DNA from 2 places in the Mesorhizobium waitakense genome. Region 2 is predicted to be linked to the other one. Evidence: riboswitches for the same ligand, from Rfam matches in the RefSeq annotation. Region 2 holds a riboswitch; the other holds the start of a gene.
The links. Region 2 has a riboswitch for cobalamin ahead of AC07FD_RS11980 (DUF1636 family protein). Riboswitches for the same ligand answer to the same signal wherever they lie in the genome.

Region 1 (4,178 bases), on a different contig from region 2:
TTCGGCCGCCGCCCAAGCGCTGATCGATGCCGGCGTCGCAGCGGAGATCATCCGCACCGAGCGTTACGGAGTTTGAACGGACACGGCACTTCGAGAGGTTTTCCGTAGTCGTCGTCCTGCGGCCTGGCATCGCCCGGCGGTCACGCCTCGATCTCGAGCGCCGAAAGTGGCTTCGAGCAGCAGGCGAGGATAAAGCCGTCGTCGATTTCGTGATCGAGGATGCCACCATTGTGGCTCATCTCGACATCGCCCGCGACCTTCTTCACCTTGCAGGTTCCGCAGAGGCCGAACTCGCAGGCAGCCGGAATCCGTACACCCGAGGCGCGGGCCGTCTGCAGCACGGTCTGGCCGGCGACGCATTCGGCCTCGACATCCGAAAGCGAAAACCGGATCGGTGTCGCGGCTTCGACGACAATGGCGGCGCCGTCTTCCACCGGCGAGGTGAACGGTGCCGGGATCTCCTCCACGACAGGCGCGGCAAAGCTCTCCTGATGGTACTTCGTCATGTCGAAGCCGGCGGCGTCCAGCATGCCGCGCACCGCGCGCATGAAAGGATCGGGGCCGCAGCAGAAGATTTCACGCTCGCGGAAATCGGGCGCCAGCAATGGCAGCCGGATCGCGTCGATGCGGCCCATATGGCCGAACCAGCCCTCGCGGCTGGACCGCTCCTCGATCATGAAGCCGAGCGACAGGCCCGGCATGCGGCTGCCGAGCAGTTCGAGCTCCTTGCGGAAAATGATCTCTTCCGGGCGCCGCGCGCAATTGACGAAGCCGACATCGGTCCATGGTGCGCAGTCGTTCAGCCAACGCAGCATCGACATCATTGGCGTCACGCCCGAGCCGGCTGAAATGAACAGGTACTTGGCGGCCGGGTGGCTGTGCAGCGAAAAGTCGCCTGTCGGCCCATAGGCCTTGACGTGCGAGCCCGGCGTCAGATGGTCGAACATCCAGCGTGTGCCGATGCTGCCCGCTTGAGCCTTGATCGTCACCGCGATCGAGAACGGCCGCGATGGCGAAGACGACAGCGTATAGGTGCGCATCAGCGGCCCGTCGGCGGTCGGCAGTTCCAGCGTCACGAACTGCCCCGGCTTGTAGCGGAACCAGGTCTGGTTGTCGGAGCGGAAGGTGAAGGTCTTCACATCAGGCGCTTCGTCGCTGACGCCGATCACTTCCAGCACCTGGAGCCGGTCGTTCCAGGGCGTCATCTGGTCGAGATGGCGATAGAGGCCGAGATCGGTCATCGCATTCATCCTCTTGTCCTCACTCTTGCCCTGTGCATGTCGAGATCCCAAAACCGCTGCGCATTTTTGGGCGACATGCACTAGGCAACGCTGCGCAGCGCCGGCCGGCCGCCTTCGGCAAGGCGCGGGCCGATGAACGACGCGTACCACTCGACGAACTGGATGACGCCACCCTCATGCAGCTCCGAATAAGGGCCGGGCTCGTAGGCGGGCGACAGGATGCCGAAGGCGTTTTCCTCGACGATCCGCCGGTCCTGGTCGTTGGTCTCGGTCCAGACATGGGTGAGTTCGTCGAGATCGTAATCGATGCCTTCGACCGCATCCTTGTGAACCAGCCATTTGGTCGTCACCGCGGTCTCCGTGGCGCTGATCGGCAACACCCGGAAGGTGACGGCGTGGTCGCCCAGAATGTGGTTCCAGGTCGTCGGATAGTGATAGAGCAGCAAGGAACCGATGCGGTCGGTCGAAACGCTGTCGGACAGGTTCTTCTTGACCGCACGCTTTCCCGTCATCGTGTAGCTGACGGCATCGCGCAGCAGCGGCGCGCGGGTGGCGCGGTACTGTCCGGCCGGGTCGATGCGGAATTTGCTCGGCAGGCCGGCCGCTTCGCATTTCGCCCAGTGCGCAAGCATTTCCGGGTCGCTGTCGGCGCCTTGCACGCCGGTCACCGTGGGTGCCTCTGGAAAAGTCTTGCAGAGCTCCGGATGATTGCCGGCGCAATGATAGCACTCGCGGTTGTTTTCCCAGACCAGCTTCCAGTTGCCCTTCTCGACAATGGTCGACTCGAACGCCACCTTGGCCTCGCGCAGCCGGTGCGGCAAAAGGTAGGGCTCGATCATCGCGCGCATCGGTGCGAAATCCGCCGGCTCCTTGGCCAGGCAGATGAAAATGTAGCCACCGACGCTTTGGCAGGCGACTGGCTTCAAGCCGAACTGGCTCTTGTCGAAACCGTCGGCCATCTGCCTGCCAAACAAGAGCCTTCCGTCCAGCTCATAGGTCCATTGGTGATAGGGGCAGACCAGCTTTGCCGCCGTGCCCTTGTCGGAATTGCAGACGCGGCTGCCGCGATGGCGGCAGGAATTGTGGAAGGCGTTGATATTGCCCTTCTGGTCGCGGACAAGCACGACTGGATAGTCGCCAATCTGCGCCGTGATGTACCTGCCCGGCCTCGGCAGTTCGCAATCATGACCGATGAACAGCCAGTCGCGATACCAGATCAGCTCCATGTCGAGCTTGAAATAGTCTGGATCGGTGTAGAAGGGCTGTTCCAGCGAAAAGCCTTGCCGCCGGCCACTCAAGAGCCTCAGCATGTCGTTGCGAGCATCCATGTCCTGTCCTCGTTTCTAAGGACTGAACTGGTGGTGACGGAGGAAGGATTGGACGCAGGCCGGCGATGCGCCGGACATGCACTATCCGCCTCTTGACCGCCCACCGCGATCAGTCGAGTCTAAACATCTCGGGCTGGTTTCCGGGCTCTGGAGTTGTCCTTGCGGACCATCGCGACACCTTCCCAGGCTGACGCCCAGTGGTCTCCCGTTGCGACTTGAACTCCACCACCGTTGCGGGGGCAGCGCCGGATTCTGACCGGCTTCCCAATTCTCCGCCTCGTCGTCACGAAGCGGCACCTGAGATGACATGATCTAATCACGATCGCGGGCGCGTCATCGGCATGAAAACGACATCATATCCATGCGGCGCGACACGCTTGCGAAACGTTCCGGTCGGCGATCGCGGAGCGGAACCCTATCTCTTGGGCAACCATAGCCGGCTCCAATATCGCCGAAACCGACCCCCTTGCCAGGAAGCAAAAAAGGTTAACGGTATCGAAAAGTGACTATTAGCTGCCGCTAAAATCGAACCGAACGGTTCGTTTCTGTTGACGGTGCGTGCAGGACGTGTGAACGCTGGGCCTCCGACACAGTTGGTGATCGGGGTACCTGTTTCGTACAACTCTTTGATATAACTTAGAAAAACATTGAGTGCGGAAACCCCTGGCACAATTTCAAGTGGTGGATTCTTGGTCCACGCGGAACAACTTCGTGATTGGAAATGGCTGGATGGCTCTCCCACATCGGGGCTGTCCGAACGACGCGATTTCTTCCCAAGACACGCCGCTAGACGGACGGCAAAAATAAGAAATACTGGAGTACCAAAAAATGAAAAAGATCATCCTCACTGCCGCCGCCCTTCTGGCCATTTCCGGCAGCGCCTTCGCGAACAGCGACCACTATGGTTCGAATGCCCCGGCAGCCACCGCTGCTGTCGACAGCTCGTACACCGCTTCGACCAAGAAGTCGGAGCCGGCTGCTCAGACGCCTGCCCAGGGTAGCAACCGTAACCTCTTCGGCAACAACTAACAGCCGATTCCCAGAAGGCGGCGGGCTCTCCCGCCGTCCTGGCGAAATCCAGAATTCAGGAGATTTGAAATGAAGAAGATCATGCTTGCTGCCGCCGCCGTCGTGGCGATCTCCGGCAGCGCTTTCGCCGCCAGCGACAACTACGGTTCGAATGGCGCCAACCAGCCTGCGGTCGGTTCGGTTGACAACTCGCAAACGGGCTCGATCCGCAACAGCGGTGGTTTCGTCGGCAAGCTGCTCAACTCGTCGGGTGACGTAGAGAAGTCCGCCCCGCAGAGCGCCGACCGCGACCTCTTCGGCAATCACTAACAGCCGAAGTTGATTTCCAAAAAAGAGCGGCGGGCCTGGCCCGCCGCTCTTTTCGTGTCGAGACTTGGTTCTGTCTCAAGCCGCCTTTACTTCCGGCTGACGGAGCGAGAAGGAGTGCCCGTCCGCGTCGAAGATGTGAAGGTCGTTGGCGTCCGCGCTCAGCCGCAGCGTCACACCGCGCTTGACCTCGACATTGCCAGGCAGCTTGGTCACCAGCGGCAGGTCGGCGCGGCCGATGTCGACATAGACAAGCTGGACTTCGCCGAGTTGT
Region 2 (4,178 bases):
AATTGTTGCTTCAGACCCTGCCAGCCGCGCCAGCTTCTGCACCAGCGCGTTCATATTAGCCAGACCGCCCTCGCGAAAATAGTCGAGCAGGCCGTTGAGTTCCTCGCGCGGCAGTGTCGAGGCTTCGATCAGGCGCAGATCCTCGTCGCGGCATTCGCCGGGCAGCAGAGCCAGTTTTATGCCGCGCGCGCGGGCGGTCGAGGCAAGCTGGTCGCAGCCGTAGCGCCACCAGTCGTAGCCGCCGAGGATGCGCACGAGGATAACTTTGGCGTGGCGGGCGACGCTGTCGACCCAGAGGTCGACGGACATCGGATGACGCAGGTCGCGCAAGGCCGCCAGCCGCATCGAGGGCAGGCGCTCGGCATCGGCCTTCCATGCCGCCGCCAGTCCGGCAAGATCGCTGTCGGTGAAGGACAGGGCCACGATATCCGCCGGCGTCTGCCGCAGATCGACCGGCTCGGCGAGATCGTCGAGCGAGGCGGAGGTCGTTGTGAGGATGTGCATCGCGGCCCGTGGTTTGCGTCAGCCGGCGAGTATACGCTCGATCGCCGGGCGGTTCAGCCCCTTCAGGCCGATGACGACGAGGCGCGAGCGGCGGTCATCCCCGGCGGTCCAGGCGCGGTCGTAGTAGTGATTGACGCGCGGTCCTACGGCCTGCAGCAAGAGCCGCATCGGCTTGCCGCCGACCTCGACGAAGCCTTTCACGCGCAGCACGTTCTCTTCCTCGGCGGCGGTAGCGACGCGCTTTGCCAGGTCATCGGGATTGGCGATCGAGGCAATGTCGATGACGAAAGAGTCAAAGTCGTCGTGCTCGTGGTCGAGTTCGTCGTCGTGGTGGGTCTTGCGGTTCTCGATGTCGTCCTCGACGGCAAGGCCAAGGCCGAGCAGCACCGACGGATCGACCTTGCCTTGCGACGTCGGCACGATCTTCACGGCGCGAGCGATGTGCTCATTGATGATGGCGTTGGCGCGGGCGGAGCCCGCAGTGTCCATCAGGTCGCTCTTCGACAGGATGATCAGGTCGGCGCAGGCGATCTGGTCCTCGAACACCTCCTCGACCGGATCGTCGTGATCGAGCGTCTCATCCTGGGCGCGCTGTGCCTGAAGTGCGTCCATGTCATTGGCGACGCGGCCTTCGGCGAGTGCGGGACCGTCGACGACGGCGATGACACCATCGACCGTCACGCGGCTCCTCACTGTCGGCCACTGAAAGGCCTGGACCAGTGGCTTGGGCAGAGCCAGGCCCGAGGTCTCGATCAGGATGTGGTCGACCTTCGGCGACAGCGACAGGATCTGGTCGAGCGCCGGCACGAAATCGTCCGCAACGGTGCAGCAGATGCAGCCATTGGCCAGTTCGACGATGTTTTCCTCCGGGCACGTGTCGATGCCGCAGCCCTTCAGGATCTCGCCGTCGATGCCGATGTCGCCGAACTCATTGACGATGATGGCGATCCGCTTGCCGCCAGCGTTTTCCAGGAGATGGCGGATCAGCGTCGTCTTGCCGGCGCCGAGGAAGCCGGTGACGACGGTGCAGGGGACGCGGGAGACGGAAGCAGTCATGATCAGTCCTTCAGCAGGTCGAGGGGAGGGATGCGGGCCACGAGGCCGCGCTTGAGGCTATCGGGACGGCCGCGCCACGGGATCAGGCCGTCGGTCGAGGTGGCGAAGAGTTTGGCGCCGGTGACGAGGTCGGCGCCGCCGGTTGTGGTCAGGTCGCCGAAGACGTAGCTCCAGCAGCCGTCGCGCAGGATGGCGGCACTGAGCCGGCGCTTGCAATTGCCGAGGCATTCGACGCTGCGGACGCGGATGTTTTCGCCAGATGCAGCGCGGCGTGTATCATCCGCGAGCAGTTCGCCGGCGCGGGGATGAGCATCGGAACCTGTTTCATCGCGACAGGAAGCACAGACGATGACCGTCACGCCGGCAAGGGCATCGCTCTCGCCGGACGAATTGTCCGCTGTGCCAGCCGAAAAACTGCTGTCGTGGTCCAAAAATCGGGCTCCTTGCCCGGAAACCCGCCGGGCGATCGGATTCTATAGTCGCAGACGGCAGGTCTCCTGGCTCGCGGGTCATCGCCTTGGGTAGCCGCCTTCCCGGGAATACCCCAGTGGCTTTCGGCCTTGGCTCTTCGCTTACAGTTGCGGGGACAGCCGCGGATTTGAAATCGGAATTTCGCACCGCATTCCCTCTTGGCTCCTCTCGTTGAAGAGAGGAGACCGTCTGGAGCGGATTTAGGCTTTTGCGGGCGGCGGTGTCAACGTGGGCTTACGACACGGTCAGGTCGGCCAGCGCCGGACCCAAATCACCGGCTGATGTCACTTCAATACGTTCAAGGCCGAGCCAGCCCTGCATCTGCTTCAATTCCTCGAAGAGTTCTGCAGCGGTTTCAGGCGGCGCGCCGGGCTCTGCATAGGCGGCATGGATGCGCAGGACACTGGCGGGGCGATCGGCCTTGAGGTCGACGCGGCCGACGATCCGGTCGCCGAGCAGGAACGGCAGGACGTAGTAGCCATACTGGCGTTTATCGGCCGGGGTATAGATCTCGATGCGATAGTGGAAATCGAACAGCCGCTCCGTGCGTGACCGTTCGAAGACGACCGGATCGAACGGCGCCAGCAAAGCGCGGGCCTCGATTTTTCGTGGCAAACGCGCGTCTTTATGAAGATAGGCCGGCTTGTCCCAGCCTTCGACACGCACAGGCAGCAGTTCGCCTGTTTCAACCAGTTCCTCCAGTCGGCCCTTCATGTCGGCGGGCGACAGGCGGAAATAGTCGCGCAGGTCGCCTGATGTCGCGATGCCGTGGGCGCGGGCAGAAATGCGCAGCAACTCGCGGTGCGCGTCCTCGGCGGCGGGCACCGGCAGGTCGAGGATCGCCTGCGGCAGCACGCGCTCCGGCAGATCGTAGAACCGCTCGAAACCGCGACGGTGCGCCGTTGTGATGCGCCCGGCCCAGAACAGCCATTCGAAGGCGTGCTTGGCATGGCTCCAGCCCCACCAGCCGCCCGAGCCTTTCTGGCCTTCGAGCGCGGAAGCGGCGATCGGCCCGCGCTCAACGACCTCGCGATAGATCTGTTCGATGTAGCCAGCATGTTCGCGGCCCCATTTGGCGAGGCCGAGATACATTTCGTCGCCGCGCTCGGCCCGCTGCATGCGCCAGCGCATCAGCGGGTAGGTCTCGACCGGCAGGAAGGAGGCTTCGTGTGCCCAGTATTCAAACACCGTGCGCTTGCGCGTCACGGCGGCGTTGTCGAGCAGAGCGAAGGGGTAGGGGCCAAGGCGCGAATAGAGCGGCATATAGTGGGCGCGCACCACTGCACTGACGGAATCGATCTGCAGCAGGCCGATGCGGGAGAGAACGCGGGCGAAATGGCGGCGGTCGGGCATACCGGCGGGGCGGGGATCGAGAAACCCCTGGGCGGCGAGCGCGATGCGCCGGGCCATGGCAAGCGAGAACTTTTCCTTCATGCAGACATCACTCTGAGGGTGGTTGGCCGAAGTTCTGATGGGTGATTCCGGCCCATGCTAGCAGGGTTTTGGCGGCAACCATGTCAGGAGACAAAAGTGGAGTGAAAAGAGAAGGAAATCAAACAGGAGCGGATCGGACCAGTTTCCTCGGATATGCCGTCCAGCACCGCGTTTTGAACAAGGTTTGACTTGCTTCGCTGGAAGTGCTGCGCTAACCCTCGCCGCGTTGCAGCATAGGCCCTTAAAACGGTTCAGCGGTTAAACTGTCACGCTTCCGCATTAGGGTCCGGTGCTGTAATCAACGTGGATTGGCGCCAACGGAAAGCCGAGCATGAACGCACTTTTAGGTTCATACCTGCCCATCGTCCTGTTCATCGGCGTTGCACTCGTCGTCGGCCTGGCGCTGTTGGCCGCCCCCTTCCTGGTCGCCTACCGCAATCCCGATCCCGAAAAGCTTTCCGCCTACGAGTGCGGTTTCAACTCGTTCGACGACGCCCGCATGAAATTCGACATTCGCTTCTACCTGGTCTCGATCCTGTTCATCATCTTCGATCTGGAAGTGGCCTTCCTGTTCCCGTGGGCGGTGTCCTTCTCGAAGATCGGCATGCTCGGCTTCTGGTCGATGATGGTCTTTTTGGCGGTGCTGACCATCGGCTTTGCCTATGAATGGAAAAAAGGAGCGCTGGAATGGGATTGAACAACAGTTCCGGCAC

Region 1: linked by a shared signal. The riboswitch ahead of AC07FD_RS36400 (aromatic ring-hydroxylating oxygenase subunit alpha) and the one ahead of AC07FD_RS11980 (DUF1636 family protein) in region 2 are both predicted to bind cobalamin.

Annotation. Positions count from the first base shown of each region.
Region 1 covers NZ_JBWKME010000194.1:109,393-113,570, forward strand. The annotation lists gene AC07FD_RS36390 (ferredoxin reductase) at 1-76, shown strand, start outside; gene AC07FD_RS36395 (FAD-binding oxidoreductase) at 141-1,241, opposite strand; gene AC07FD_RS36400 (aromatic ring-hydroxylating oxygenase subunit alpha) at 1,322-2,569, opposite strand; cobalamin riboswitch at 2,684-2,885, opposite strand; gene AC07FD_RS36405 (DUF680 domain-containing protein) at 3,398-3,598, shown strand; gene AC07FD_RS36410 (DUF680 domain-containing protein) at 3,668-3,907, shown strand; gene AC07FD_RS36415 (ABC transporter ATP-binding protein) at 3,983-4,178, opposite strand, start outside.
Region 2 covers NZ_JBWKME010000050.1:143,307-147,484, reverse strand. The annotation lists gene cobN (cobaltochelatase subunit CobN) at 1-504, opposite strand, end outside; gene cobW (cobalamin biosynthesis protein CobW) at 523-1,560, opposite strand; gene AC07FD_RS11980 (DUF1636 family protein) at 1,563-1,991, opposite strand; cobalamin riboswitch at 2,031-2,236, opposite strand; gene AC07FD_RS11975 (winged helix-turn-helix domain-containing protein) at 2,266-3,465, opposite strand; gene AC07FD_RS11970 (NADH-quinone oxidoreductase subunit A) at 3,797-4,162, shown strand; gene AC07FD_RS11965 (NuoB/complex I 20 kDa subunit family protein) at 4,153-4,178, shown strand, end outside.